4 regions of the Lysinibacillus sp. K60 genome follow, and region 4 is predicted to be linked to each of the others. Evidence: riboswitches for the same ligand, from Rfam matches in the RefSeq annotation. Region 4 holds a riboswitch; each other region holds the start of a gene.
What was found. Region 4 has a riboswitch for S-adenosylmethionine ahead of HCH28_RS00305 (O-acetylhomoserine aminocarboxypropyltransferase/cysteine synthase family protein). Riboswitches for the same ligand answer to the same signal wherever they lie in the genome.
Positions count from the first base shown of each region.

Region 1 (7,910 bases), on a different contig from region 4:
AACGGGAGCTATTTTAACATTAAAGCTAATTCATGAATTGAAGCGTCAAGGGAAGAAATATGGCGTAGTGACAATGTGTATTGGTGGCGGCATGGGTGCTGCTGGCGTATTTGAAGTTCTATAATTTTTGCTAGATCAGCTTGAGGTGTACAGTTTACGGTTGCCTCCGAACATTGTATACGTCAAGCTTTTCTATATATGATCATTAGGGGAATCAACTAACAAAAAGATATATTGGGAGGAATTAATCATGACTGAAAAAACAACTGATTTCATTAAAGGCGGCGGATTTCTTATTGAAGATGTGGAATTAGATCGTGTATTTACACCGGAAGATTTCACTGACGAACATAAAATGATTGCTAAAACAACAGAGGAATACGTTACAAATGAAGTTTTACCAGTAATGGAAAATTTAGAGCACCATGAATTTGAACATTCAGTGCGTCTCCTAAAAAGTGCAGGCGAATTAGGCTTACTTGGAGCAGATGTGCCTGAAGAATACGAAGGGCTTGGATTAGACAAAGTTTCTTCCGCTTTAATCGCTGAAAAAATGTCTGTTGCAGGTGGTTTCTCTATCACACATGGTGCTCATGTTGGAATTGGGTCATTACCAATTGTTCTATTCGGTAATGAAGATCAAAAGAAAAAATATTTACCTAAGCTTGCTTCAGGTGAATTAATCGCTGCCTATGCATTAACAGAGCCAGGTTCAGGTTCAGATGCTCTAGGTGCAAAAACGACTGCAAAATTAAATGAAGCTGGCACACATTATATTTTAAATGGTGAAAAACAATGGATTACGAATGCAGGCTTTGCTGATGTATTTGTGGTCTACGCAAAAATTGATGGCGATAAATTCTCTGCCTTTATCGTAGAACGTGCCTACAATGGTGTTTCAGTTGGTCCTGAAGAAAAGAAAATGGGGATTAAATCATCATCAACTCGTACATTAGTATTGGAAGATGCGGAAGTACCTGTAGAAAATCTATTAGGCGAAATTGGGCGTGGGCATATCATTGCGTTCAATATTTTAAACATTGGTCGTTATAAACTAGGCGTGGGCACAATTGGCGGATCGAAACGTGCATTGGAGTTAGCTATTCAGTATACAAACCAACGTCAGCAGTTTAAGACAAAGCTTTCTGATTTCAATCTGACAAAAGAAAAATTATCAACAATGGCTTCTCAATTGTATGCTTCTGAATCATTAAACTATCGTACTGTTGGACTATTTGAGGATCGCTTAAGCCAGTTAAGCCTGGAAGAGCAAAAGCAAGGAAAAGTAATTGCAGGTGCGATCGCCGAATATGCGATTGAATGTTCTATTGCCAAAGTATTCGGTTCAGAAACATTAGACTATATTGCTGACGAAGCTGTCCAACTTCATGGCGGTTATGGCTTTATGGCTGAGTATGAGGTAGAGCGTATTTACCGTGATTCTCGTATTAATCGAATTTTTGAAGGAACAAACGAAATTAACCGCATGATTGTACCTGGTACATTTATGAAAAAGGCGCTAAAAGGTGAGCTGCCATTATTACAAGTGGCTCAAAATTTACAGCAAGAGCTGCTTATGCTAATGCCAGAGGAAATCGGTACAGAGCCGTTAGCACAAGAAAAATATTTAGTGAAAAATGCCAAGAAAATTGCTGTCTTAGCTGCAGGCTTAGCAGCCCAACGCTTTGGTGCAAAGCTTGATCAAGAGCAAGAAGTATTGGTAAACATTGCGAATATAGCTAACCAATTATTTGCAATGGAATCAGCTGTCTTACGTACAGAAAAGGCAATTGCTTGTGACGGTGTTGAAAAAGCACATCAAAAATTGCTATACACACAAATTTTCTGCCAGGAAGCATTCGCAGAAATCGAAAAGGAAGCAAAAGACACAATTCTTGCTTCAGCAGATGGCGATGCAGCCCGTATGACATTATCTGCACTGCGTAAGCTAACGCGTAATAATCCATACAATCTAATTGTGAAGAAGCGTGAGGCTTCAGTTAAATTAATTGATGCTGAAAAATATATTGTTTAAAGCGCACACCTAACCTAGCTATCTGCAAAAGATAGCTAGGTTTTTTTATATAAGAAAAATGACTAATATCGTAAGAGGACGGATAAAAATGCAAAACTAGTGGATAAACTTACAAAAAAGAGTGAAGTTCACCATTGAAAACAACTATGATGGTATACTACAGAAAAAGACAGAAGAGGAGCATTGTAATGACGATTCAATTTTTCCATTATCCGAAATGTACAACATGTAAAAAGGCACAGAAGTGGTTAAATGAGCATGAGGTTTCCTATGAAGAGGTACATATCGCAGAGCAACCTCCCACTAAAGAAGAATTAACAGCTATTTGGCAGGCTAGCGGACAGCCTTTGAAGAAATTTTTTAATACCTCAGGTATGAAATATCGTGAGCTTGGCTTAAAGGACAAGTTAGCCGAAATGACGGAGGATGAGCAGCTTGAGTTATTAGCTTCAGATGGTATGTTAATTAAACGTCCCATCGTCACAGATGGAAAAAAAGTTACTTTAGGTTTTAAAGAAGTAGATTTTGAGCAAGCTTGGAAATAACCGTATTAAACCTTGTATTTAGAGGAGAAGTATGGCACACTGAAAGTGAATATATTACATATTTATGGAGGGGTTTTTTGCATGAGCACACCTAAAGACTTACGATACTCTGAAGAACATGAATGGGTAAAAGTAGAAGATGGAAAAGTACGTATTGGTATTACTCACTTCGCACAATCTGAATTAGGAGATATCGTATTCGTTGAGCTTCCACAAGTTGGCGACGAAATCAAAACAGATGATCCATTCGGTAGCGTAGAATCAGTAAAAACTGTTTCTGAATTATATGCACCAATCTCAGGTACTGTAGTGGAAGTAAATGCAGATTTAGAAGATAGCCCAGAATTCGTTAATGAATCACCATATGAAAAAGCATGGATGATCGTTGTTGAGCCTGCTGATGCATCAGAAGTTGAGAAACTAATGACAGCAGAGCAATACGAAGAAATGATCGCTGAATAAGACAAGCCATAATCGAAAAACGTCGGCAACTACCGGCGTTTTTTGTTATATAATGACTTATAAGTGGGGATCTCTAAATGGAGGTGGCGTAATGTTCGAGGGAAAATGCTTGATAGTAGAAGGGCGTTCAGATAAGCTACAAATTGAGCCTATTTTGAATGAGAATGTTACAATACTATGTACGAATGGTACAATTGGTGTGCATCAACTAGAAGAACTACTGGATCCCTATGAGGGCTGTGAGCTATTTACTTTTTTTGATGCAGATACTTCTGGGGATAAGCTACGTGCATTAATGGACAGACATTATCCAGAAGCTGAGCATCTGCGCACAATGCCAACATACAAGGAAGTAGAAACGACACCAAGAAAAGTCCTAGCGATGATTTTACTGCGTGCACATTTTTCAATCCATAATGAATATATTTTGTAAGGTTGCGTGAGTAAATGGAAGAATGGTCAACAGAGCAGTGGGAAACGGCTAAACAGTCGGGAGAGAAAACTGCATTTTATTTATATACTCCGATGTGTGGAACATGTGCAGTGGCATCTAAAATGATGTCCGTTATTGAACAATTACTGCCACAGCTACAAATTGGTAAAGCAAATATCAACTTTTTGGAACACATTGCCTATGAGCATCAAATTGAAAGTGTTCCCTGTCTACTCATCAGTGATGGCGGAAAAGTGACAGAAAAAATTTATGCCTTTCAATCCGTACCATTTTTATATGAATTGTTAAAAAAATCAATTGACTGAACTTTACTAGCGTGGTAAAGTATCAAATATATTACTAAAACATTAAATATATCGAACTCTTATGAAGAGTGGCGGAGGGAAGTGCCCTATGAAGCCCGGCAACCATCACAATGTGAAAAGGTGCCAAATCACTCAAAGATTTTTCTTTGAAAGATGAGAGAACGGTTTAACGTATCATACGTGACCCCTTCTACTTGTCTGTGAGTGAAGGGGTTTTCTATATGAGAAAAGGAGTATTCGCTATGATCCAGCTTCAAAATATTACAAAGAAATACAAAACAGCAAATGGCGAATTAACGGCAGTCAAAGACGTCAACCTTACTATTAATAAAGGTGAAATTTTTGGCATTATCGGCTATAGTGGTGCTGGTAAAAGTACCATGATTCGTTTATTAAACGGTTTAGAGAAACCGACAGCAGGAACAGTAACGGTGAACAATCAAGAATTTTCATCGATAAAAGGGCAAAAGCTTAGAGCGGCTAGACAAAAGGTAAGTATGATTTTCCAGCATTTCAATTTACTTTGGTCGAGAACAGTTGCCGAAAATATTGCATTCCCTTTAGAAATCGCAGGCTTCCCAAAGGCTCAACGTGAAGCACGTGTGAAGGAATTGATTGCCCTTGTAGGCTTAGAAGGGCGCGATAAGGCCTATCCATCCCAGCTTTCTGGTGGACAAAAGCAGCGTGTAGGAATTGCACGTGCATTAGCGAATAATCCAGAGGTTTTACTATGTGATGAGGCGACTTCCGCACTCGATCCTGAAACAACGGATGCTATTCTTGATTTACTCGTAGATATAAATGAACGCTTAGGCTTAACAATCGTCCTGATTACCCACGAAATGCATGTCATTCGCAAAATTTGTCATCGTGTAGCGGTGATGGAGGCAGGCGAAATTGTGGAACGTGGTGAGGTATTGCAAGTCTTCCAAGCCCCACAGGCAGCTATTACTAAGAAGTTTGTATCTCAAATTACAGACACTAAGGAAACACAAGATACGGTAGCACAAATTAAAACAAACTATCCAACTGGACAACTTGTCAAACTTATTTTTGTTGGTGAAAAAACAGAACAGCCTGTCATCTCACATCTTGTGAAACAATTTGATGTAGAAGTAAGTATTGTTCACGGAAATATTTCGCAAACAAAAAATGGTGCATATGGTACATTGATTGTGCAAATTGATGGCTCTCAGACAAACGTCACTGAAGCCCTTCGTTATTTAAATACAGTGGAAGTACAGACGGAGGTGATTGAAAATGCTAACTAATCTCTTTCCGAATGTAGACTGGGAAAATATGTGGCAAGCTACGTATGAAACATTATACATGACAGCTATATCAACGGTTGTGACATTTATTCTTGGGTTAGTCATTGGTATTGTTCTATTTTTAACTAGTCCCAATCAGTTATGGGCAAATAAAATCGTTAACTTTTTAACAGGATCACTCGTAAATATTTTCCGTTCCATTCCATTTATCGTATTAATTATTTTATTAATTCCATTTACGAAGTTTTTACTAGGTACAATTCGAGGAGCTAATGCGGCGTTACCTGCATTAATTATCGGTGCAGCACCGTTTTATGCTCGTATGGTATTAATTGCGTTACGTGAAATTGATAAAGGTGTGATTGAAGCAGCTCGTTCAATGGGGGCGAAAACTTCTACAATTATTTGGAAAGTATTGGTTCCTGAATCATTGCCAGCCTTGATTTCTGGTATCACTGTAACGGCTGTTGCTCTTGTAGGTTATACTGCGATGGCAGGAATTATTGGTGCAGGGGGTCTTGGTAACTTAGCTTTCTTAGACGGCTTCCAGCGAAATCGCCAAGATGTGACATTAATGGCAACTATTTTGATCTTAGTAGTCGTATTTATTATTCAATGGATTGGTGATTTAATTACCGAGAAAATTGATAAACGCTAGCAAGTAAAAGAGGTTATTTCGGTTCTTACCGCTAACATATTTTAAACAAATAAAAGGGAGTGTCATAAATGAAAAAGTTATTAGCAGGATTATTTTTATCAATACTTGTACTAGCATTAGCAGCTTGCGGTACAGATAAAAAAGAAGATGAAAAATCAGCATCAGGTGATCAAACAGATAGCAAAGAAAACGTAACATTAAAAGTAGGTGCTTCTAATACACCACACGCAGTCATTTTAGACAAAGCAAAACCGATCTTAGCTAAAGAAGGCATAGACCTTGAAATTGAAACGTATACAGATTATGTTCTACCAAACCAAAATTTAGAGTCAAAAGATATTGATGCCAACTATTTCCAGCACATTCCTTATTTAGAGCTACAAATTAAAGACAATGGCTATGATTTCGTCAATGCAGGTGGCGTTCACATTGAACCAATTGGTATTTACTCAAAAAAATATAAAACGTTAGAAGACCTGCCTGAAGGCGCAACAATCTTACTTTCTAACTCAGTATCTGACCATGGTCGTATGCTGTCATTATTAGAGGCTAAAGGCTTAATCAAATTAAAAGAAGGCATTGATAAAACAGCAGCAGAATTAAAGGATATTGAAGAAAATCCTAAAAACTTTAAATTCGATGCAAATACTGCACCAGAGATGCTTGTACAAATGTACGAAAATGATGAAGGCGATGCAGTACTTATCAATTCTAACTTTGCCATCGATAACGGTTTAAACCCAATTGAAGATGCTATTTCTCTTGAAGATAAAGAATCTCCATATGTTAACATCATCGCTGTACGTGCAGGTGATGAAACAAAACCTGAAATTAAAAAATTATTAGAAGTATTAACATCTAAAGAAATCCAAGACTTCATTTTAGAAGAGTGGAAAGGAGCAGTAGTACCAGTTAAATAATATTCGAAAGGTATGTGAGTCATATAACTCATATACCTTTTTTATAAATCCCTTAAGTATTTGTCATACTTAAAGGATTTTTTGCATTTATTAATTATTTAGCCTGAAATAGAAGTTTTGAAATTATTGATAAATATAATGTAGTTTATTGCACTATTATTGTCAGGATTTGATGGAAATAGGTATTTTATAACGTTTTTCGAAATGTTTAGAAATTGTTTAGTTTCAATTAGTACTATATAAACGTTAACAAATTGTTGAATGTTTTTGATTAATCGTTTTTCACTGAAAAATCATGCAGTGGTAATTAGCAGTGAAAGGAGTTTGTTTAAAGCTAAATTCTTTAACGTTAAATCTGTTAGAAGTTGAATATTGTTTAGATAGAGGAGTAAATTTTTATGAAAATAAAAACGCAATCATTAAGCTCAGTGCTATCAAAGAAAATTAAATCTAAAACTGCGACTATTGGGGTTATTGGACTTGGTTATGTGGGGTTACCATTTGCTGTTGAGATTGCGCAAAGTGGTTTTCGTGTTATAGGTTTTGATAAAAATCAAGATAAAATCAGACTGTTACAGGCAGGTGATAGTTATATAGCTGATTTATCTAAAGAAAATATACGGCAAATCATTAAAAATAAACAATTTGAAGTCACTAATGATTTTGCTAAACTTTCGCATGTTGACGTAGTAGTAATTTGTGTACCAACACCTACAACAATAGATGGAACGCCTAATATTTCATTTATAGAAGAGGCAACGTATAGCATTGCAAGAAATATTAAGTCTGGTGCACTCGTTATTCTTGAAAGTACAACTTACCCTGGGACAACAGAAGATATTGTTCAGCCCATTTTTCAAAAAAATGGTTTTGTTATAGGTAATGATTTGTTTTTAGCTTATTCACCAGAACGTATAGATCCAGGCAATAATAGGTTTTCCGTTTCGAATACGCCGAAAGTGGTTGGGGGTATAACAGCAGCATGTCTAGAAGTATCAAAGGTTTTTTATGAAACAGTCATTCATACCACTATATATACTGTGACGAGTCCGAGAGTAGCTGAAATGGAGAAATTACTGGAAAATACATTTCGGCAAATCAATATTGCCCTTGTCAATGAGTTAAGTCAAATTTGTTATAAAATGGATATTGATGTTTGGGAGGTTATTCAAGCAGCTACTACAAAGCCATATGGTTTTATGCCGTTTAAACCCGGACCTGGAGTTGGGGGACATTGTATCCCCGTAGATCCTAAATATT
Region 1 is NZ_JAASJR010000005.1:218,372-226,281, forward strand. It holds gene HCH28_RS12905 (acetyl-CoA C-acetyltransferase) at 1-124, shown strand, start outside; gene HCH28_RS12910 (acyl-CoA dehydrogenase family protein) at 251-2,035, shown strand; gene HCH28_RS12915 (arsenate reductase family protein) at 2,224-2,580, shown strand; gene gcvH (glycine cleavage system protein GcvH) at 2,662-3,042, shown strand; gene HCH28_RS12925 (toprim domain-containing protein) at 3,134-3,475, shown strand; gene HCH28_RS12930 (thioredoxin family protein) at 3,490-3,801, shown strand; SAM riboswitch class I at 3,858-3,961, shown strand; gene HCH28_RS12935 (methionine ABC transporter ATP-binding protein) at 4,044-5,072, shown strand; gene HCH28_RS12940 (methionine ABC transporter permease) at 5,062-5,730, shown strand; gene HCH28_RS12945 (MetQ/NlpA family ABC transporter substrate-binding protein) at 5,799-6,650, shown strand; gene HCH28_RS12950 (nucleotide sugar dehydrogenase) at 7,049-7,910, shown strand, end outside.
Region 1: linked by a shared signal. The riboswitch ahead of HCH28_RS12935 (methionine ABC transporter ATP-binding protein) and the one ahead of HCH28_RS00305 (O-acetylhomoserine aminocarboxypropyltransferase/cysteine synthase family protein) in region 4 are both predicted to bind S-adenosylmethionine.

Region 2 (7,910 bases), on a different contig from region 4:
AAAGGTTGATTGTTTTTGCATAGCAACCACCCTCAATGTTGAACACACCATTATCAGACCAACCGTGTTCATCGTCACCGATTAGCTTACGATCAGGATCAGCTGATAACGTCGTTTTACCAGTACCAGATAGACCGAAGAATAACGCCACATCGCCAGCTTCACCAACGTTTGCTGAGCAGTGCATTGAAAGAATACCTTGTTGTGGTAATAAGTAGTTCATGATACCAAAGATAGATTTTTTCATTTCACCAGCATATTCTGTACCACCAATTAAAATAATTTTCTTTTCAAGTGATACGATGATGAATGTTTCAGAAGCAGTGCCATCAACCGCAGGATCTGCTTTAAAGTTAGGAGCTGAGATGACAGTGAAGTCAGCAACATGAGAAGCTAATTCATCTGCTGTTGGACGGATAAATAATTGATGAGCAAAAAGATTGTGCCATGCGTATTCATTAATAACTTGAATGCTTAATTGTGAATCTTTGTCAGCACCTGCAAAGCCTTTGAATACGAATAACTCGTCACGTTCTTTTAAATATTTTATTACTTTTACATATAGGTTATCGAACACTTCAGAAGAAATTGGTTGGTTTACTTTACCCCAGTCAATTTGATCTTTTGTGCTTTCTTCTTCTACCGTATATTTATCTTTAGGTGAACGACCAGTGTATTTGCCAGTTTCTGCACGAACTGCGCCATCTACTGTTAACATTGCTTCACCACGAGATGTAGCTTTTTCTGCTAATTGTGGTACTGAAAGTTGAACATTAATGTTACCGCCGTTTAATAATTCCTTCAGTTCGTTTGCAATTTCTACTGAATTCATCGATTAAATACCATCCTTTTTTATAGTATTCCCTTGATTTAGAGGGATTTTTTCTTAATTTCAAAAATAGTATAACACAATTGCTTAAATAATCTATACTAATTAAGAAATTATTTTAGAGTTTTTACCACTTTTCAATAAACTGACAAAAAATAATGTTTTTCGAGGAGAATACCATCAATCCTACTGTAATTAGGCATGAAGATTGAGCCACACATATGTTACCACAAGTAGCTAGGTATGTTGTAGGGATTAATTTGCTTCTATTTACATCATCATCCAAGTATGAAAAGTTTTTGTGTAATAAGTTCTTTCCTTTCTATACAGTAATACATAAGAAAATATTTGACAACGTTCGACCTTTTCAGTAACATGAGATTGAACGGATACTCTTATCCCGAGCTGGTGGAGGGTCAGGCCCTGTGAAACCCGGCAACCTGCATGAACTATTTCACGACATGCGTTGGTGCCAACCTGATGCAAGGGAACATCCCTTGAACGATAAGAGTGAAAGGTTACGCAGTCATTATTCCTTTCCTCATGTAAAGTAACGTGAGAAAAGGATTTTTTTATTGTTAAAAATCAATGTAAAGGTAAGTATATGTAGTTCTTTCCTTATTATAATGACGGATCTTTCGAAATCCTCGTGTTAAAAGCAGCAGTAACGGCTTGAGAGTTCAATCCTTAGGAGCGGACTTGACATGGGTAATGAGTACCGTATTCATACACAACTACTTATTGTAAGAGTATTTAGGAGGAAAACCAAATGACAAACCGTCGACTGTTTACATCAGAGAGTGTAACAGAAGGACATCCAGATAAGATTTGTGACCAAATCTCGGATGCCATTTTAGATGCTATTTTAGCAGAAGATCCAAATGCACGTGTAGCGTGTGAAACAACTGTAACAACAGGATTAGTATTAGTAGCAGGAGAAATTACAACTTCTACTTATGTAGATATTAAAGGTATTGTTCGTGACACTGTAGCTGAAATTGGCTATACACGAGGTAAATATGGCTTTGATGCTGAGAACTTAGCGGTGCTTGTGGCAATTGGTGAACAATCACCTGATATTGCTCAAGGTGTTGATCAGGCATTAGAGGCACGTGAAGGCTCTATGACAGATGCAGATATTGAAGCAATTGGTGCTGGTGACCAAGGCTTAATGTTTGGCTATGCATGTAATGAAACACCAGAGCTAATGCCATTACCAATTAGCTTGGCACACAAATTAGCACGCCGTTTAACAGAAGTACGTAAATCAGGTGAACTTGCCTATTTACGTCCTGATGGTAAAACGCAAGTAACGATAGAATATGATGACAATAATGTACCGGTTCGCGTGGATACAATTGTTATTTCAACACAGCATGATGAAGAAGCAACACTTGAACAAATTCAAGCAGATTTAAAAGAATTTGTTATTGCACCAGTTGTACCAAGTGAATTATTAGATGCTAATACGAAATACTTTATCAATCCAACTGGCCGTTTTGTAATTGGTGGACCAAAAGGTGATGCTGGATTAACAGGACGTAAAATCATTGTTGATACATACGGTGGTTATGCACGTCACGGTGGTGGTGCCTTCTCAGGTAAGGATGCAACCAAGGTAGACCGTTCAGCGGCATATGCAGCACGTTATGTAGCGAAAAATATCGTAGCAGCTGGCTTAGCAGAGCGTGCTGAAGTGCAACTCGCTTATGCGATTGGCGTTGCCCAGCCTGTTTCCATTGCTGTCGATACATTTGGCACAGGTAGAGTGAAAGAAAGCGAGATCGTTGAATGGGTACGCGAGCTATTCGATTTACGCCCAGCAGGTATCATTAAAATGCTTGATCTTCGTCGTCCCATTTATAAACAAACTGCTGCATATGGACATTTTGGTCGTACAGATTTAAATGTACCATGGGAGCAAATTGATAAAGCAGACGCGTTACGAGAAAAAGCATGTTTATAAACTATTGAACTAAAGTAATGAAGTCATTAGAAAATTATTCTAATGTATTAATAAGCAAAGGAGCAATACTGCTCCTTTTGTTTTTTTATAAAAAATACCTCGCTAGGATTCGTGAACATATTCGGTACACGAAAACGCGAGGGATTTTTTCGTTGGTATTAATTTTTTTGTGTAGATTATTTATTTTTGAAGTGATTTATAATATCGACCTTTTTCTGCGTATTCTCGTACGATGCGTTCCATATCCTCTTTATCCTCAGCATTTAATTCTCGGACAACTTTTGCTGGACGACCTAAAGCTAGACTATTTGGAGGAATGACTTTACCAGGAGGTACTAGGCTTCCTGCTCCAATAAATGCACCTTCTCCAATCTCAGCTCCGTCTAAAATAATGGATCCCATACCAATTAAGGCATTTTTGCGAATTGTACAACTATGTAAAGTGACTTGGTGTCCAACTGTTACCTCATCTTCAATAATGAGCGGATATTTTGGGCTTTGGTGTAAACAGCAAAGATCTTGAATACTGACACGTTTACCGATAATCGTTGGGGAAACATCACCACGAATAACCGTATTAAACCAAATGGTTGTTTCGGCGCCAATTGTTACGTCGCCCGTAACAGTTGCATAATCAGCAATGAAAACAGACGGATCGATCTTTGGCGTTTTATCTTTAAATGGATAAATCATGAAAATCGCCTCTTTTCTTTCTATAATGTAGTATTATCGTATCAAATACGCAACATTATGGAAATATAAAATTAAAATGTGCTATTTATTTCGATATAATCAAAGTGTAATTATTTTTTAGGAGGACTATGTAAATGTGGAAATGGGAAGCTGATGGACAAGCAAAAGCTGTGATTGCTATTCTTCATGGTGCTTATGAAAATCACCGTTGGTATGCATGGCTGATAGAGAAATTAAGATTAGAAGGCTTCCACATAGTCATGGGGGATTTACCGAATCATGGGGGTAATGCAAGGTTTGCTCGAGTCCATGATGAAGACTTCAAATTGTACAATAAGTATACAAGAAACCTGATTGAGAATGCTTTTTCATATAATTTACCAACCTTTGTAATAGGACATGGACTAGGTGCAACATTAATCCTCCATACAATGCAAAAGAGACAATATGAATGTGCGGGCATTATTTTAACATCACCTTGGTTGCAACTAAAGCTATTACCAGGTAAATTAACAAATGCTTTAACAAGTCTAAGTGCGTTAACAGCGAATGTTAAATTGACACATGACATTACATTAGAGAAATTAACGCGTAGTGTTGAAGGCAGAGAAGAAATGAAAGATGAGGTACCGCTCATGTCTGTTGTTTCTGTGAAATGGTATCGAGAGCTTCAGCAGATGATGAAAAATTTAGTGATGCTGCCTAAAGGTGAAATGCCAAATATGCCTATGCTCATTATGACAGCTGAGAAGGATAAAATTACGGACACTCGCCAAACTCGAAATTGGCTTCATCAACAGGAATTCACGGAATTTCAGTTTAAAGAATGGGCAAATTGTTATCATAATTTATTCCATGAGGGAGAGCGCGAAGAAATTTTTATGTATATACGAGATTTTATTAATAATGCTCTTCGAAGAATTGGTTATATAATTAAATAGGTTTATACCCTTCCATTTACTAGGTTACTTACTTAAATATTGTTACTCAAAAATAATATTGTAATTTTCTGAAAAGTGTAATACTATAATGATCTAAAGTAAGGTATTTTAAATTGGAGGGGTAAAATGGATGTAATTGTGGAGAAGTTGAATGGTATTTTATGGGGACCATGGTTTATTTATGGTATCTTATTGATTGGGTTATTTTTCTCAATTATCACAAGGTTCCTACAGGTAAGGCACATTAAAGATATGTTTGTTTTAATGTTTAAAGGGGAGAAATCGGAAAAGGGAATATCTTCTTTCCAAGCAATGTCTATCGCATTATCAGGACGTGTAGGTACAGGTAATATTGCTGGTACTGCGACAGCAATTGGAATGGGAGGACCCGGTGCTGTCTTTTGGATGTGGGCAATCGCTTTCATTGGTGCGGCTACCGCGTATGTAGAGTCAACATTAGCTCAAATCTATAAAGAAGAGAAAGATACAGAATATCGTGGTGGACCGGCCTTTTACATAGAAAAAGGAATGGGTCAAAAATGGTTTGCAGTTATTTTTGCTGTAGCTGCTTTAATTGCAATGTTAATTTTGATGCCTGGTGTGCAGTCAAATGCCATCGCAGGTGCTGTTGAAAACGCTTTCGGTTTGGATACATGGATCACAGGACTTATAATTGTTGTGTTACTAGGTGCTATTATCATTGGTGGTATTAAATCGATTGCAAACGCTGCTCAAATAATTGTACCATTTATGGCATTAGCTTATATCATTATGGCCATTATCATTATCTTTATGAATATTTCACAAGTACCAACAGTTATCGGATTAATTTTTTCTAGTGCCTTTGGGGCTCAAGAAATTTTTGGCGGCGTTATTGGTTCAGCGATTGCTTGGGGTGTTAAACGTGGAATTTACTCCAATGAAGCTGGTCAAGGAACTGGAGCTCACCCTGCGGCAGCTGCGGAAGTATCGCATCCTGCTAAGCAAGGAATTGTTCAAGCAGCGTCTGTGTATATTGATACATTATTAATTTGTTCTGCTACGGCCTTTATGATTTTATTTACAGGTATGTATAATGTGCAAGATGAAAAGGCAGCTGAAGGCGCAGATCCATTTATTCATGTTGGAGAATTCAATAGTGGTGGATTAGCAGGCGATGAGCAAATGACTTTTGCGAAAAGTATTGAAGCAGGAGCTGCGTATACACAATATGCAGTTGACTCATCATTACCTGGCTTTGGAGCTCCGTTTGTAGCCATAGCGTTATTCTTCTTTGCCTTTACAACAATTATGGCTTACTACTATATTGCAGAAACAAATGTTGCTTACTTATTTAGAGGTAGCACAGAAAAGGTATTCATCTGGATTGCCAAAATTGCCATTTTAGTTGCGGCCTTCTATGGTACAATCCGTACGTCTGGTCTAGCATGGGCAATGGGTGATGTAGGCCTTGGTCTGATGGTTTGGATTAATGTTATAGCTATTTTAATTATTATGAAACCAGCTATTGTTGCATTAAAAGATTACGAGAAACAGAAAAAAGAAGGAAAAGACCCAGTCTTTGATCCTCGTAAATTAGGAATTAAAGGTGCAGATTTCTGGGTTGACTATAATGAAAAACGTAATAACAAGTAGATAAAGCAAGGCGATCAGCTAGTTTCTATCAAACTAGCTGATCGCCTTTTAGCTTGTCCTCAACAATAGTATTAAATAGGATATTCTTTCATTTTTTCTAACGCAATGACGAATGGTGGATCATTTTGTTGATTAAGAAATGCGTATTTTAAGACATGGATATATTTTTGTGGAAGTTGACTTACATAATCAATGACCTTATCACGTTCTTCTTTTCCACCTGGATGACCATGATAAATAACAAGAACAATCAAACCGCCCACTTTCAAGAGCTTTAATATATCTTCAAGAGCTTGAATTGTTGTATTAGGCCTTGTAATAATATCATGGTTGCTACCAGGTAAATAGCCGAGATTAAAGATTGCCGCAGCTACTGGCTTGTGTACAAACTGTTTGACTTCTTCATGCCCTTTATTTAAAACGAGTGCTCGATGTTCTAAACCATGATCTAAAAGTCGAAGGAGTGTCGTGTCAACCGCCTCTTTTTGGACATCAAAGGCATAAACTTGCCCTTCATCCCCAACAAGCTGTGCCAGAAACAATGTGTCATGACCGTTTCCAGCAGTTGCATCAACAACTGTATCTCCCTCTTCTATATTATCTTTTAATAACTGCTGGGCATATTGTAAAACGCGTTGTAGTTTCATTTCGTAACCTCTGTCTTATACAACTTCCCTTGCCAACTACCACGACGTTCAAGCTCAGCGTCAATGCCATTCAGTACTTCCCATTTATTGACACTCCACATTGGTCCAATCATTAAATCAATCGGTCCATCACCTGTAATACGATGAATGACCATCTCTGGTGGTAAAATTTCCAATTGGTCTGCTACTAGTTTTGTATAGACATCTTGATCTAAAAATTCTAGCATACCTTTTTCATATTGCTTCACCATAGGCGTTCCTTTTAATAGATGAAGTAAGTGGATTTTAATGCCTTGGACATCTAATTGAGCAACTGCTCGTGCCGTTTCCATCATCATGTCATAGTCTTCGAGAGGCAACCCATTAATGATATGTGAGCAAACACGAATGCCATGCTTACGCAATTTTTCAACGCCTTCCACATACGTTGCATAATCATGGGCGCGATTAATAAGATTAGCCGTTTTCTCATGCACCGTTTGTAGACCGAGCTCAATCCATAAATACGTCCGTTCATTTAACTCTGCTAAATATTCGACAACATCATCGGGTAAACAATCAGGGCGAGTAGCAATAGAAAGACCTACTACACCTTCTTGCGCTAAAGCTGCTTCAAATTTTTCTTTTAAAACTGGCAAAGGGGCATGTGTATTTGTGTAGGCTTGGAAATAAGCCATGTATTGGCCATCCTTCCATTTCTGATGCATTTTGTCTCGGATTTCAGCAAATTGAACATCAATTGGATCTACCTTATTGCCAGCAAAATCACCAGAACCTGCAGCACTGCAAAATGTACAGCCACCGAAAGCGACTGTGCCGTCGCGGTTAGGGCAATCAAATCCTGCATCTAAGGCCACTTTAAATACTTTATGACCAAATTGGTCACGTAAATAGCGATTCCATGTATAGTATCTTTTCCCCTCTGAAGGAAAAGGAAAATTCGTCTCTGTCATTTATTTCACTCCTCTAACGCTCTATTCTATCATGTGCATTTCGTTCCGTCATGGGGTAAGGGTATTATCAAGATTTGGATAAAGAAAAATGGAAAGGAACATAACTAAATATGATGGAAAATAGGATAGAAGTCTTGTAAAAAAGGTAAAATTATTTTCCTTGTACTTTTAAGTATTTCAGCATACACTAGCTATTTAGAGAAGCGAAATAATGGAGGTCATTCTATGCCAAAACGTGTTTGGTTT
Region 2 is NZ_JAASJR010000004.1:278,392-286,301, reverse strand. It holds gene pckA (phosphoenolpyruvate carboxykinase (ATP)) at 1-832, opposite strand, end outside; SAM riboswitch class I at 1,222-1,340, shown strand; gene metK (methionine adenosyltransferase) at 1,599-2,795, shown strand; gene HCH28_RS11655 (gamma carbonic anhydrase) at 2,976-3,488, opposite strand; gene HCH28_RS11650 (alpha/beta hydrolase) at 3,623-4,429, shown strand; gene HCH28_RS11645 (alanine/glycine:cation symporter family protein) at 4,556-6,064, shown strand; gene mnmM (tRNA 5-(aminomethyl)-2-thiouridylate-methyltransferase MnmM) at 6,136-6,711, opposite strand; gene mnmL (tRNA modification radical SAM protein MnmL/YtqA) at 6,708-7,664, opposite strand; gene HCH28_RS11630 (MDR family MFS transporter) at 7,890-7,910, shown strand, end outside.
Region 2: linked by a shared signal. The riboswitch ahead of metK (methionine adenosyltransferase) and the one ahead of HCH28_RS00305 (O-acetylhomoserine aminocarboxypropyltransferase/cysteine synthase family protein) in region 4 are both predicted to bind S-adenosylmethionine.

Region 3 (7,910 bases), on a different contig from region 4:
GTTAGGCTCAAGATGAAGCCAGCATTTGAAACAGAAGTAGATTGTAAACCAAATAAACTTAACGCGAACACAATGAATAATAAAAATCCTTGAATAGCCGCATATTTTAATGTTTTACCATTTACTTTGATCATCCGTTTGTAAAAAATAAGTCCTGCTACGAAAAATGCGATGATACAACGTAATGCCACCACATTATAAACTGCCAACGTTTCTAGCCCCATGACCATAAAGGTATAAGAGAGCCCCCAAAACATTGTGACAATAACCATCAATACATTTGCTTTTCCTTGGATACTCATTATGTTCACCTACCATCTGTGTACTAAAACAGTTTTATACTAAAAATTACTATATATCTTGTGTTGTGATTAGTAAAACGAATGTTTATAATGAATAGGATTAAAAAAATTCATGTATATAGAGGGATTGCGGATGAGCTTAGTTAAATATGAGATTTTAACAAAGGTGGCAGAGGTGGCAAGCTTTACAAAAGCAGCTGATGCGCTAGGGTTAACACAATCTGCTGTGAGTCATGCCGTGTCGAGTTTAGAAAAAGAGTTTGGCTTTGCGCTCATTCATCGAAGTCGTGTGGGTGTGACATTAACGAGTGAGGGACAAACAATGCTAAGGGCAATGCGTCAGGTTTTGGATGCTCAGGAATTATTGCAACAGGAAGCAGCTCACATTCATGGCGTGACAAGAGGTAAGGTTCGAATTGGTGTGATATCGAGTATTTCTTCCAATTGGATGCCAGAAATTGTTCGGATTATGGATAATCAATTTCCAGGGATACAGGTGGAGTTACGAGAGGGAGATTACTATGAAATTGAACAATGGCTCTTAAGTGGTGAAGTAGAAGCAGGGTTTTTGAATGGTCAAAAGTCAGAGCAATATCAGTTCACTGAGCTCCAACAAGACCCATTATTATGTATTGTTTCGGATAAAAGTCCATTGTTTGATAAGACAGAAATTGATATCGTAGATTTAGAGGATATGCCATTTATCATGACTTCCTATAAAGGGACAAATGATGTCAAGGTGCTATTAGAGCAATATCATGTCAAGCCGAATATCCGCTTTGAGCTTTCTGAGGAGGTAGGGATTCTTTCCATGATTTCTCATCATTTAGGGATCAGTATATTACCTCAGTTGGTTATTCAAAATTTACCGCCAACATTGAGAGCGATTCCGTTAAAGCAAGGTGGCTACCGAACGATTGGTATTGCCATGAAACACCATGCTTCGCCAGTCACAAAGAAATTTGCAGAGATATTAAGTGCTTGGCTAAAAGAACAAAACAGCTCCCTAAAATAGTGGCTATTGAAGCCTATCCTTACATTACGTTAAAATAGTATTTGTATATATTTCAGAAAATAGGTGAGTGTATGGGGACATTACAGGGCAAAACCGTACTCATTACAAGTGGGGGAACACTTGAAAAATGGGATCGTGTACGAGGTCATACGAATTTATCAAAAGGCACAATGGGGTGTTATTTAGCAGAGGCGGCGCTGTCTGCTGGCGCTAACGTAGTATACATGCATGGTTACTTTGCACAGCTCCCAGAAAACCAAAATGATATGACATTGATTCAATTTGAAGGCATAGAGGATTTAGGACAAAAGGTGCGTCATGCAGTTCAACAACAACATGTCGATATCGTCATTATGGCGGCTGCGGGCTCTGATTGGGTCATTGACAAAGTATATGATCAATCAGGTAATTTAATGGAGGAAACGGGGAAAATGCCTTCTGACGAACCACCTATTATTCATTTTAAAAAAGCACCAAAAGTATTAGGTCAAATTAAGGGATGGCAACCGAATGTAACGTTAGTAGGCTTTAAGCTCGAAGCAACGAATGATGAGGAATTCTTGTTAGCTCGTGCCAGACTGCGTATGGAAACAGCCAATGCACAATTTATGGTAGCAAATAGCTCTCAGTCTTTATATGGGGGGGATGAACCTCATTGGATTGTACCTGCTGATGGACAGCCTCTTAAAGTAATGGGCAAGCAAAAAACAGCAGAAGCTTTAATGATGTATTTACAAAATCAATAAATATGAACTGTGTAGAGAAATATTTCTACGCAGTTTTTTCTTGTCTAAAAGGTTAGCATCCTATAATATTTACTTAACGGTCGGTAAAAAAGGAGGGTAATAATGGGAAATAAAGAACAAACTTTTCAAAAGATTATAGAAATTGCTTATGGGATGTTTGCGGAAAATGGATTTGAAAAAACAAGCTTAGCAATGATTGCTACAGAGGTCGGTATTTCAAAACCAGCCATTTACTATTATTTTCAATCAAAAGATCAATTAATCGCTTTCATATTTGATGAATTGTATAAAGAAATTCAACATGATGTCGCTGTGGAGTATAAAGAGCTTTCTTCTGCTAATTTTAAGGAGGAATTACTTAAGCTAGGCTATAAATCTATTGAGGCACAGGACAAGGACCCTTATTTTAATAAAATATTTAATCAATATGTACTATTAGCGGCCCGCGATGAAAACTATAAAAGACAATTAGTAGAGCTAGAAACAAGCTTTTTAACGAGCTTTGTTGCTATCCTACGATATGGCGTACAGCTAGGCGTGCTAGAGGATACTCCCCATATAGAAGCGAAGGCACAGATGCTAGCCCTCGTCTATGATAATATCGGTAATTTCATGTTAACAGGCAACCAATTGAACTATAGGGCTATTTGGAAGGAGGCAGTGAATAGCGTTATCCAAGGGGGCAAAGATGACAAAAAGAAATGATGATCGGCGCATTGAAGGTCTTGATTTTGCAAGAGCTCTCGCCATGCTTGGCATGTTCATTGTCAATTTTGGCGTCATAACAGGTTCTACAACGAATGGTTCAACATGGTTAATGGCCTTCCAACATCTTTTCGAGGGACGTGCTTCGGCCGTATTTGTCATGCTAGCAGGAATAGGGACAGCCTTCATGACTCGTCAGGCTAGAGAGAGTAAGGACCCAATCCTTCTTCGTCAAAATCGACTTACTTTGTGGAAGAGGGCGCTTTTGTTATTTACGATAGGGATTATATTATATGCAATCGGCTGGACAGGAGATATCTTACATTATTATGGCGTGTATATGTTTGTTGCTGCTTGTTTGATTGCCCAATCCAAGAAAATGATGATCTTCATAATTGGTGCCATCCTTATCCTTTCACAATGGCTTCAAATTCAATTTAGTTACCTTGCTGGTTGGCATCCAACATATGTGCTACTAGAGTATCTTGATTTTTGGACACCAGCTGGATTTATAAGAAATTTGATGTTTAATGGCTATCATCCACTATTCCCCTGGATTTGCTTCTTTCTGATAGGGATGGTAATGGGCACATTAGATTTAACAAATCATACATTAAGAAAAAACTTACTGGTGATAGGCTTATTGCTAGTCATCGTGACTGAGACTTGTTCAACGTTATTCATTAAGATGACAACCATTCATTTATTAGATGTAGAGAGTGCATTGTATTTATTTGATACAGGACCGATTCCACCGAATATGATGTATGTCCTCTCTAATTCGGCTTCGGCTATTGTTATCATTGTTGGCTCCATCTATCTTGTAGAGACATGTAAAAATAAAGTTATACAATCTTTCATATTAACTGGACAAATGTCTTTAACGCATTATGTTGGCCATGTTGTTATAGGCATTGGAATACTAATTATTTGCCAAAAGCTGGAGAACCAAACACTTGCTTTTTCCATGCTGTATGCCTGCTGTTATTTTTTAGGATGTGTCGTGGTTTCTGTATGGTGGAGGACTAAACATCATCGAGGCCCACTTGAATTCATGATGAGGAAATGGAGCTTGTAATAAATTAATGGATTGCCATCTATTTCTCACTGACTAGGCATAAAATACTTTAGGTATAGGGAGTCTTTTAATCTAAACGACATATTGCATAGTATTCAACTAGGTTTTCTAATATTTTGTATTGACATTCCTATAGCAGAATTATAGAATTATTTTCAAGAAACGCAGTACTCTTATCAAGAGAGGTGGAGGGACTTGGCCCAATGAAGCCTCGGCAACCGAACAACAGGTGCCAAATCCAACAGATGGTGTCTGAGAGATAGGAGGGGCTATCAATCAGTTTGATGCGTTGGCCTCTTTATGAACAATAAGGATAAAAAAGAAGGGGTGTATCGTATGGCTCAGTCAGTAAAAGTAGATGATAAGAAACTAGAGGCAATTGCGAAGGCGATTCAAAATCTTGAATTTGGTGAAGTGCATATTACGATTCAAGATGGTGTGATTGTGCAAATTAATAGGCTTGAAAAGCAGAGATTTCCGCAGAAAAAATAACAATGATTTCAGTAGAACTTATGTCAAACGGCCACCTATAAGCATGAAGGATTTCCTGTGCTTACAAGTGGCCTTTTTTTGTGTAAAGGCTAGCTATAAAAGCTTTTTGGTATGGGACCGATATGGCGGCGATGATACAGCAAAGGCTCTTTTTGAGCATTTGTAATGTCTACGACCTGCCCAATAAAAATGGTATGGTCGCCAGCATCGATTTGCTGAAATGTTTTACATTGTAAATTAGCTGCGGTATCATGTAAAATCGGTAGTCCTAAAGAGGAAGTTGACCATGATGCTTGTGCAAAGCGATCAGGGATTTTACTAGCAAATAGTGTACATAAATGCTCTTGATCACTCGCTAAAATATTGACCGCAAAATTTGGCGCAGTCGTGAAATAGGGATGGAGCTGAGATTTTTTATCGAGTGACCACAAAATAAGGAGCGGGTCGATTGAAACAGATGCAAAGGAATTGACGGTTAAGCCAATCGGTTTTGTGTCATGACATGTCGTGACAACTGTTACGCCTGTAGGATAATTACCTAATGCCAATTTAAAAGCAGCTACTAAATCTGTCATTCAAATCACCTCTTTATGAAATTAGTGAACGGAGTTTGTAGGTAAACGAAACTTTTTTTCATATCCTACTAGTAACTCCTTTTCTTGAGTAAATTTTAAACTAATCAAACATACAGGTAAAGGTAATGGGGAAAGAAAGGGGAATGGCCATGACTTTATATTTTGATCATCTGGTTCATCAAGTGGAGTCACCAGAAAATATAAAGGTTTTCTTCAATAAACGAAATGTCCATACAGTGAATGGTGGGCAGCACACGATGTGGGGGACTTATAATACGTTAAGCTACTTTGGCTTAAGCTACATTGAACAAATTGCTATCTATGATCGTGATTTATTTGAGCAAGCGGCACAATACCCATATTCCCTACATTATACGTTTAAACGTGATCAAGAGCGCCAGGGATTTTCTCGAATTGCTCTGCGCACAAAAAATATTGACGAAGAGGGTCGACGCTTGCGAGCATTGGGCTATGAAGTATATGGACCAGATGCATGTAGCAGAACAAGACCAGATGGCACGGTGGTAGAATGGAAGCTACTGCATTTTGGTAAGCCAGATCTGCCAATTGATTTTCCATTTTTAATTGAATGGGCGGAGGAAAATGAAGAGCGTTTGGTTCAATTAAAGGCAAGTGGTGCCATTGATGTAAAACAGGCTATCACGATGGAATCCGTCCAATTCTACGTCAAGGACATGCAGGCAACAGTAAAACTGTGGCAAGAGGTGTTACAGCTACCAGTGCCTACGCAGTATGAGCAGTATATGTCACTACAGCTACCGAATATGCGTTTAGATTTCTATGAGGAAGAGAGTGCGATGGCAATGACACTTGGTCATGTCAAAGAGGGACCATTTGGTGTGACATTAAAGGATCCTAAACGAACAAAGGAAACATTAGTTTGTCCTGGTGCTTTTTATTGGATAAATCGATAATGAGAAAAAGGCTGGAACATAAGCTAAATAATCTCTAAATTAACAAAACATGATAACTAGGAAAACCGAACTATTCCAAAACACTTCGTGAGCATTTCAGTGGATAGTTCGGTATTTTTGTTGGCTGAAACACTTTTGACCCAGCCACTTTACATAGTGTTGAAAACAAAAATATCCATAGAATTTCTAATGCAGGCTACTTGCTTTCCTGTGGGCGAGCCGCTTCCTCCGCTATCGCTACAATCCACTCACTTTTTAGCAAAGGTGTTCACTACTCATTTTATCGAGAGGTGCTGTCACCCATCACTTTTCTAAAAGGTCTTTTTCTAGTGACATGATCTTTATTCAACAATGGAAAAATCCACTTCAACAGAGAAGTGGATTTTCGTTGCCTATTATTTATTCAATTGTCATTTTTTTCGATGTTTCTGTACCTGTATACCAATCAAATTCAATTTCAAATGAATGCTTGTCGCCCTTTTTTGTATAGGAGTAGTCGATTTTGAGCTGTTCACTTGGGCTGACAACTGTTGGCTCTGTGCCTTGAACAAAAGTGAATTCACCATTTTCTTTAAGCTTTTTTGCAATCGTTTCCAGTGTTGTTGCAAATTCTGCTACACTTTGTCGTTCTTTATGCTTCAAAATAACTTCAGTCATTGGTTTTTGCATCGAAATCCCTCCTTACGTATTCTTACTTCTATTATAGCATGGAGGGGGCATTCAGCTTAAAACAACACAAAAAGCGGATGAAGAAAACGATGCATTTCCTAATCCGCTGCTAATCTGGAACTACACGGATAGCCCCATTATGCTTATAGTTTTACAACATTTGATGCTTGGGGTCCACGATTGCCTTCCACAACATCAAATGAAACCTTTTGACCTTCTTCAAGTGTACGGAAGCCTTCCTCCTGGATGCCCGTAAAATGAACAAATACATCTTCGCCATCATCACATTCAATAAAGCCATAACCTTTTTCATTATTGAACCACTTTACGATCCCCTGTTGCATAAGCATTCGCCTCCAATGCGCTTGAATGTAAAATAAAGTTAAATAAATGGTGCTCTCATTGTGAAAATGTGAAAAAATTGCATTTTCTCTTAGAACATACAGGAATTGAGCAAAGATGTCAATTGATTGACGAAATGCTTGTATATCTGGCTTTCTTTTTTTTCACAATTAAGACTATAATGGAAATGAACAACATAGAAAGTAGGATGCCAAATGACAACGAAAAATCAACCATTATCAGATTTAGAAATCGCTAGTCAAGCAGTGATCAAACCTATTACGGAAATTGCCAATGCTGCGGGTATTCCAGAGGATGCTCTTGAGCAGTATGGACGCTACAAAGCAAAGATTGACCCATTAAAAATTACTGCTCAGGGCGAGGATGCAAAGGTAGTATTAGTATCAGCTATTAGTCCAACCCCTGCTGGTGAAGGAAAGTCGACTGTGACTGTTGGACTGGCAGATGCCCTTCATCAATTAGATAAGAAGGTGATGGTCGCATTACGTGAACCATCATTAGGTCCAGTCATGGGCGTAAAAGGTGGCGCAACTGGCGGAGGTTACGCACAAGTTATACCAATGGAGGATATTAATTTACATTTCACTGGCGACCTTCATGCGATTACAACAGCTAACAATGCTTTATCCGCATTTATTGATAATCATATCCACCAAGGAAATACACTCAACATTGATCCACGACGCATTATTTGGAAGCGTGTCATGGACTTAAATGATCGTGCCCTTCGTAAGGTAGTGGTGGGATTAGGTGGTCCTGTTCAAGGCATGCCGCGTGAGGATGGCTTTGATATTACGGTTGCCTCTGAAATTATGGCGGTATTCTGTTTAGCAACAAGCATTGAGGATTTACGTGAGCGCATCGCTAGTATCGTGATTGGCTATACTTTCGAGCGTGAGCCTGTCTTTGTGCGTGATTTACAGGTAGAGGGTGCCTTAACACTTTTATTAAAAGATGCCTTCAAGCCAAACTTAGTTCAAACATTAGAGGGAACACCTGCTATTATTCATGGTGGTCCATTTGCGAATAT
Region 3 is NZ_JAASJR010000003.1:447,836-455,745, forward strand. It holds gene HCH28_RS09530 (DMT family transporter) at 1-302, opposite strand, end outside; gene HCH28_RS09535 (LysR family transcriptional regulator) at 436-1,317, shown strand; gene HCH28_RS09540 (phosphopantothenoylcysteine decarboxylase domain-containing protein) at 1,389-2,063, shown strand; gene HCH28_RS09545 (TetR/AcrR family transcriptional regulator) at 2,166-2,768, shown strand; gene HCH28_RS09550 (DUF418 domain-containing protein) at 2,752-3,846, shown strand; SAM riboswitch class I at 4,017-4,112, shown strand; gene HCH28_RS09555 (YezD family protein) at 4,183-4,338, shown strand; gene HCH28_RS09560 (flavin reductase family protein) at 4,428-4,913, opposite strand; gene HCH28_RS09565 (VOC family protein) at 5,063-5,848, shown strand; gene HCH28_RS09570 (amphi-Trp domain-containing protein) at 6,248-6,517, opposite strand; gene HCH28_RS09575 (cold-shock protein) at 6,661-6,861, opposite strand; gene HCH28_RS09580 (formate--tetrahydrofolate ligase) at 7,075-7,910, shown strand, end outside.
Region 3: linked by a shared signal. The riboswitch ahead of HCH28_RS09555 (YezD family protein) and the one ahead of HCH28_RS00305 (O-acetylhomoserine aminocarboxypropyltransferase/cysteine synthase family protein) in region 4 are both predicted to bind S-adenosylmethionine.

Region 4 (7,910 bases):
GCAAGATGTTTATTGATATTGGACATTGTTTGTATAACTCCTTTCTTTAATAGGTATCATTTATTAATATGAATGGAATAGCTGGAAAAGGAAAGAGTCTTTTCGTTTAATTTATGGTTAGATTTATAGAAGGAATTGTGGCAATATCCCTAGATTGAATATATATCGGTAATAGTTTTATGTAAAAAATGGAATTATTATCATACGATAGTAACTCCATTTTCGTTCGTTTATTTCCAATTAAACCCTTTTGTTGCTAAAAACTCTTTGATATGCGGACGTCGTTGTTCGATTAAAAAATCAGCCATCTGCTTTGTCCAGTTATCAATTTTTCTGTTTGACGAACGGCTGTTATAGTATATTTCCATTTTCTCGTTGTAGGCAGGTAAAAGCTCTTCATATTTTTCAACATTGTATTCATTTTCATGTAATACAGCAGATACAGGTAAACGAGGTTTTACCTCATTGCGACGCGCAGGAACGCCAATTGTTAGCCCGAATAATGGGAAAACGTGATCAGGCAGATTAAATAATTCACTGATTTCAGAAGGTTTATTGCGTACACCTCCAATATAGCAAATGCCATAACCCATTGATTCTGCCGCAATAACAAAATTCTGTGCAAACAATGATACATCTGCTACCCCAACAAGGACATTTTCAGCAGAATCAGCTACAATATCCACTCCTTCTAGTTTCCCAGCCATTTGAAGTCGCTTGAAATCTACGCAAAAAACAAATGCCCCACCTGAAGTTTCATATTGACGTGGATTACCAGAGAGTAAGCCTAATTTTTCCTTTTTATCTGCATCTGTTACCCATATTACACTATAGGCTTGCACAAAATGTGATGTTGCAGCCATTTGTGCTGTTCCAATTAAATCTTCAATGATTTCTTTTGAAATCGGTTCTCCATCATAGATGCGTACCGAGGAATGGCTACGTAATAGTTCTTTAACCATTAAAAACTCTCTCCTTTGTGTCTGTTCTATACCTTGAGCATAGCACGCTTTTCTAGCAAAATCGAATAATGAGGAACAAAAAGTTATTTATAAATAATTTATAAATGTCGAAATTATCTCGTAAAGTAAAATATTTCATTTGATATAGATTAAATATTCTAAATAGTATAAAATTGTAGAAGCGACTGTTTATTTGGTTGTGCTACCAAAAATTACATGATCTTTATTCACAAATGTTTAGACAGCATTAGCTATTAGGTGATGAAATCCTCCTGGAATAAAGATACATTCTCTGACGGATGTCACAGATTTACTGGAACCAAATATGCAAGTTGAACAAAAATAAAGTGGAATGGAGGAATAGGGAATGGAAGAAAAGTTAGCGAAAAAGCTTCGTCATGAACAATTACGAAGCAAGGTTGTAACAGCAGAAGAAGCAGCTTCTTGGATTAAGGATGGCATGGTATTAGGGATGAGCGGATTCACACGTGCTGGCGATGTAAAGGTTGTACCTCTTGCACTTGTAGAGAAAGCGAAAAAAGAGGATTTTCAAGTAGATGTCTTTACAGGTGCATCACTTGGACCTGAGGTAGACCAATATTTAGCAGAAGCAGGGGTCATTCGTAAGCGAGGTCCTTTCCAAGCAGATGCTTGCATTCGTAATAAAATCAATAGCGGTGGTATCACATTTGTCGATGCCCATCTTTCCCATAATGCTGAGCTTGTTCGTCAAGGTATTATTGGACCAATTGATTTTGCGATCATTGAAGCTGCTGCTATTACAGAAGAAGGCTTATTAATTCCTACAACTTCAGTTGGTAACTCTCCCATTTTTGTGCAAGAAGCAGACCAAGTCATCATTGAATTAAACGTAGCACAGCTTGATGCATTAGAAGGTATACATGATATTTACGTACCTGCACAACAAGGAAAACGTGATCCAATTCCTTTACAGAATGTTTCAGATCGTCTTGGTATAATTGGAATTCCACTAGATTTAGATAAAGTAAAAGGCATCGTCATTTCGGATATATTAGATGCGCCATCAACGATTGTCCCAGCGGATGAAGAGACAGATGTTATGGCTAATCACTTATTAAATTTCCTACGTGAAGAGATTAAAGTAGGTCGCTTAACAACAAGTTTACGACCAATTCAATCTGGGGTAGGCTCAGTAGCAAATGCTGTATTGCTAGGCTTTAAAGATTCTGAGTTTGAGAACTTAGAAGTTTATTCAGAAGTTCTCCAGGATGCAGTATTTGAATTAATTGATGCAGGGAAAGTAAAATTTGCATCTGCAACTTCTATTACCCTTTCTGAGCAAGTAGGAAACCGTGTTTATGGGAATTTTGAAAAATATGCTGATAAATTAGTGCTGCGCCCTCAAGAGATTTCAAATCAGCCTGAAATTATTCGTCGACTCGGATTAATTTCAGTGAATACAGCATTGGAATTAGATATTTATGGCAATGTTAATTCCACACACGTTTCTGGTACAAAGATGATGAATGGTATCGGAGGGTCTGGTGACTTTGCTCGAAATGCACGTTTAGGAATTTTTGTGACAAAGTCTTATGCTAAGGGTGGAGATATTTCGAGTATTGTTCCAATGGTCTCGCATGTGGATCATACAGAGCATGATGTTGATGTCATTGTAACTGAACAGGGCGTAGCAGATTTACGAGGACTTGCCCCAAAAGAACGAGTGGGACTTATCATTGATAATTGTGCACATCCTGATTATAGGGAGCAGCTGTGGCAGTACTTTAATGATGCCAATGAGGCAACGGGTGGACATCATACACCACATGATCTAGAAAAAGCACTATCATGGCACGTTAATTATGCGAAAAACGGTACGATGAAGGACCCTGCTTTTACAAAACAATAGTATTATCTGAAAAGCCTTGAAGGACAGTTTAGTCTGTTTCTTCAAGGCTTTTACGTTTTAATTTAATGAAAGTCTTATAATAATCCAATCCATTTCCAATAAGTTGCAGAGAACAAAAGTACGAGAAGGAAACCGATAATGGTTAATGGAATCCCAGATTTCAAGAAATCCTTTGTTGTAAAGGAACCTGTACCATAGGCAAGCATGTTTTGTGGTGCACTAATTGGTAATAGGAAGCCAAAGCTTATGACGAATTGTTGCACAATAACAAAACCAACTTGATCAACATTAGCCGTTAATGTGGAGGCTAAAACGATAAACACAGGTATAAGTGCTGAGGCTAAGCTAGTTGCGCTTGCAAAGCCTAAATGAATCAAAATGTTAAATAAAGTTACGAGTGCGATGGTTGCTAGTAAAGGCATAGTATTTAGCCCGAGTGAACCAAAAACTTTATCTGATAACCATGCAGCACCTTGCGTATTTAGTAAAATGGTTCCTAACATAATGCCTACCGCAAAGACGATAATTGTTCCCCATGGAATATGAGGCTCAACTTCCTTCCACGAATACACACCGATTTTAGGCATTAATAGAATAGCGATAGCAATAATTGTGACTGTTGTCGTATCAAATGGATGTAGCTTTCCTTCAGTTGCCCAGAAAAATAGTAAAACTACGGATGTAATGATTAAACGAATTTCAGGAGCCTTTAATGGGCCAAGCTCTGCAAGCTGTTTTTTGATGACCTCTTTACCACCTTCGATATTGCTAGTCTCAGGTTTAATTAAAGCAATCATAATGAAAAATAAAAAGATAGACATAATAATTGAGAAGGGGGCGGCATAAAGTAGCCAAGCACCCCATGAAATATCCACATTAAATTGCTCTTGGATAAAGTTTAAAGCCACCATATTTTGAGCTGCTGCAGTCTTAATACCGATATTCCAAATGGAAACTGCTTGTACCGAAGTAATAACTAATAAGGCAGCAAGCCGACTATCACGTGGTAAACCAAAAGCTGCCACCATTCCAAGCAATATCGGTACTACTGCGCCAGCACGTGCTGTAGCAGAAGGTACAAAAAATGCGAGGACGATAGAGACTAAAATAGCGCCAAATACGATAGCTTTTGTTTTCGTTCCTACCAATGAAAGAATCCAAAGAGCAAGTCGTTTATGTAGATTAGTAATTTGCATTGCTGCCGCTAGAAAAAGAGCTGCTGCTACTAAAGCAACGGCAGAATTACTAAAGCCGCTTAAAGATAATTTTAATGCGCTAGCTGTTCCTAGCTCTGTAGTTGGATCCTCCATTGACGGAGCGAGTCCTAGTAAAACAGTTACTAGCGCAATGATCATGGCCGAGCTCACAGGATATGAAACGGCCTCTGTAACCCAAAGGATGACTGCAAAAGCTAAAATGGCTAAAGCTCGTTGCCCAGCTATAGGTAAATCACCATTATTAGGTAAAAAGGTAATAATGATTAGTAACGCGAATGCCAAGCCAATCCACAGTGGCTTTAAATTAAATTTTGTAGCTGCTTGCTTTGGGGAAGACATATTTTCTCATCCTTTCTACGATAAAAATGACGATCATTATCCATAACATCGGCCTGTATAATGTTTTATTAAGATAAGAATATGTCGATTTTATTGTAGAAAAAAATCTATGTGAAAATTGTGTTTTTTACAGCAATATGAGTAGATAAAGAGAAAATACATGGTCACAAATAATACAAAAATATCCAAAAAATATTATTTCTTTTTCTTAAAGGCAAAAGTTACTTTAGGCTCTGTGCCAATGACTAATCGTTTAATATTTTCAAGGTGCAGGATAATGGCTATGCCAAAAAGAAGAAGAGCTATAATGGTTGGGCCAATGCCAGGAATCCATAAATAAGTTGCTGTACAAAACACGAGATAAAATTCTAGAACACCAACAATTAAATAATTTGTTGCAAAGGATAAAATAACAAATAAAATAAGTGCAAATAAACCAATCTTCCAATCAACAGCAAGTAAAATACCAATGATGGAGGCAGTTCCTTTCCCCCCGTTGAAGCCCATGTAGAATGGGAAATTATGACCTAAAATAACCCCAGCAGCCATTATATAAGTAAGCAGCCAAATTTGTTCTTCTGTTAAATGAATGGCGTCAGCTAGATAAAAATGCGCACCTATAATAGCCACAACACCTTTGCCTATATCGATGAGGGCAACTAAAACGCCATATTTCCAACCAAGGGAAAGAGTAGCATTAGAGGCACCAGCATTACCGTGCCCAGCCTTTTTTAAATCAACCCCCGATAAAAATTGAGCCACTTTAGAGCCGTGAATACAGCCTATTAAATAGCCAATCATAAGAAAAATGATCACGGCCTTTACCATAAAAATACTCCTCTCAAAATTTTTTCTAAAATAGTGTATGCGTTCATATTACGTATAAGAGCAGACAGAAGTTTCGGAAAAAATAAAATTTACATGTTGACAGAAAAAAACTCTATGTTTATACTGTGTAACAACGATGGAAATTGAATCTCATACTCTTATCAAGAGCGGCGGAGGGATAGGCCCTATGATGCCCGGCAACCAGTAAGCAATGAGCTTACTAAGGTGCTAATTCCTACAGATTCTTACTTGGATCTGGCAGATAAGGGGAGGAAAACTTGCAACCGCAACCCTCTTCTTAGCTGAAGAGGGTTTTTGTTTTCTACAGAAAAATCCTCCTCATCTCCGGTACCATCGTAAAAAAATAACCATTTGGAGGTACACAATGACAAATTTTAAACCAGAAACATTGCTGTTGCATGGTGGTCAAGAGCCAGACCCAGTGACGGGTTCTCGCACAGTTCCAGTCTATCGCTCAACTGCTTTCGTATTTAAAGACACTGCTCATGCGCAACGTCTTTTTGCCTTAGAGGAAGCAGGGAACATTTACACAAGAATTACTAATCCAACAGTTGATGTGTTTGAAAAACGTGTGGCTTTATTGGAAGGTGGAACAGCAGCAGTAGCACTTTCATCTGGTGCAGCAGCTATCGCATTTTCCATTTTAAATCTAGCTGGAGCTGGTGATGAGATAGTAGCAGCTAGTTCTTTATATGGTGGTACGTATAATTTATTTGCTAACACATTACCAAACTACGGTATTAAAACAATTTTTGTAGATGAAACAAATCCAGAGAATTTCAATGCGGCGATTACTGATAAAACAAAAGCTGTCTTTGCAGAGGTTTATGGTAATCCAAGCTTAAAGGTTTTAGATATTGAAGCAGTAGCTAAAATTGCACATGATAATGGTCTACCATTAATTATTGACAGCACGTTTGCTTCTCCTTACGGTTCTACACCTATTGAATACGGTGCAGATGTTGTGGTTCATTCAGCAACTAAATGGATAGGAGGTCATGGTACAACTTTAGGGGGCGTTGTTGTAGACGCTGGTAAGTTTGATTGGACTAACGGTCGATTCCCTGGTTTTACTGAACCAGATGCCTCTTACCATGGGTTACGTTATGGAATTGATACTGCTTCTGCTGCCTTTGCTACAAAGCTACGTGTACAATTATTACGTGATTTTGGTCCAACACTAAGTGCTGATGCTGCCTTTAATTTATTGCAAGGGTTAGAAACGCTTCATCTGCGTATCCCTAAACACAATGAAAATGCGTTGGCAGTGGCTGAGTATTTACAAAACCACCCATCTGTGGAGTATGTAAATTATAACGGCCTAGAAGATTTTCCGACACATGGGTTAGCAAAAAAATATTTAAGAAATGGCTTCGGTTCAGTGCTTACATTTGGCATCAAGGGTGGACGAGAAGCTGGGAGAAAGCTTATTGATAGCGTGAGATTATTTTCACATGTAGCAAATGTAGGTGATGCAAAGTCATTAATTATTCATCCAGCTTCCACTACACATCAGCAACTATCAGCAGAAGAATTAGTTCAAGCTGGTGTAACCGAGTCGCTCATTCGCTTATCCATCGGTTTAGAGGCAGTAGAGGATATTATTGCTGATTTAGATCAAGCCATTACACAGGCAACAACAACTGAACAAACAGTAGAAGCTTAAAGTTTAAAGCAAATGGTAGAATGTTGTGGCGTTTACGTATTTTCTCATTCGATTAGCCTCATTTGGTAATGCGTTAAACGTTGCTACATCAACCTATTATTGCACCCGTTAATTATCAGAACCTTATAAAAAAATACCAAGTAATTTTATATGTATTGTTGATTTTATTAAATCCATGGTATATACTAGGAAATAAGTTAACAGTACGAAAATTCTTTAGAAAAAAGGTTAATGTTTTCATAAGTGCTCCCCCACTTTTGAATATATAGAAGGGTAGTTGCCTAGCCAGTGACTACTCTTCCCAAAAACTGATGATAAAGGAGTGTTTAAAATGGGTAACATCTATAGTGCGCAAAACATTGTATCCTATCTAATATATGAGCTAAATGAAGGGCATGTATTTGTCAACAATAAATCCATTCAACACCTTCTTACATCAGTTGAAAGAAAATGGCAGGAAGTATTTGGTCATACAGCATTTCAAGAACGTGTTTTTACTGAAGAAGACTTTGCTGTTAAGGAAGTATTTGAGGCATATGAACAGTATGGTGTGAGCCATATCTCACTTCCTGCGACAGAGTTTTACTTGAAGTATGGTACATTTCAATTAGTGGAACGTACATATGCAATACCAAATTTTACAGAAGAAGAGATTAGTCTTGTTCAACAAGCTTTAGCACAATATCGTTATCAATTGCTTTCAAAAGCAAGTTAAAACCCCCTCATATTTTTAAGCTCATTCTCTGCTGCTACAGGGAATGAGTTTTTTCTTTAAAGGGATTGTTATGAGTGTCTGAGCATACATATATATAATAGAAGAAAGACATTCATATATTGAAATGTAAATAGTCAATATTTGTTCAAATCTTATAGATTGATTAATAAAACGTATAATAAAGGGAATGAAACCGATTTCTTTTGCACATCTAGAGAAAACAAATGTCCTTCCTAGAAAGATTTTTCTTGTGCAAAGTGTGTATTTGCGA
Region 4 is NZ_JAASJR010000001.1:55,719-63,628, forward strand. It holds gene HCH28_RS00280 (hypothetical protein) at 1-26, opposite strand, end outside; gene chrR (class II chromate reductase ChrR) at 231-962, opposite strand; gene HCH28_RS00290 (succinyl-CoA:acetate CoA-transferase ScpC) at 1,330-2,853, shown strand; gene HCH28_RS00295 (SLC13 family permease) at 2,928-4,409, opposite strand; gene HCH28_RS00300 (glycerol-3-phosphate acyltransferase) at 4,605-5,237, opposite strand; SAM riboswitch class I at 5,393-5,506, shown strand; gene HCH28_RS00305 (O-acetylhomoserine aminocarboxypropyltransferase/cysteine synthase family protein) at 5,623-6,924, shown strand; gene HCH28_RS00310 (hypothetical protein) at 7,256-7,639, shown strand.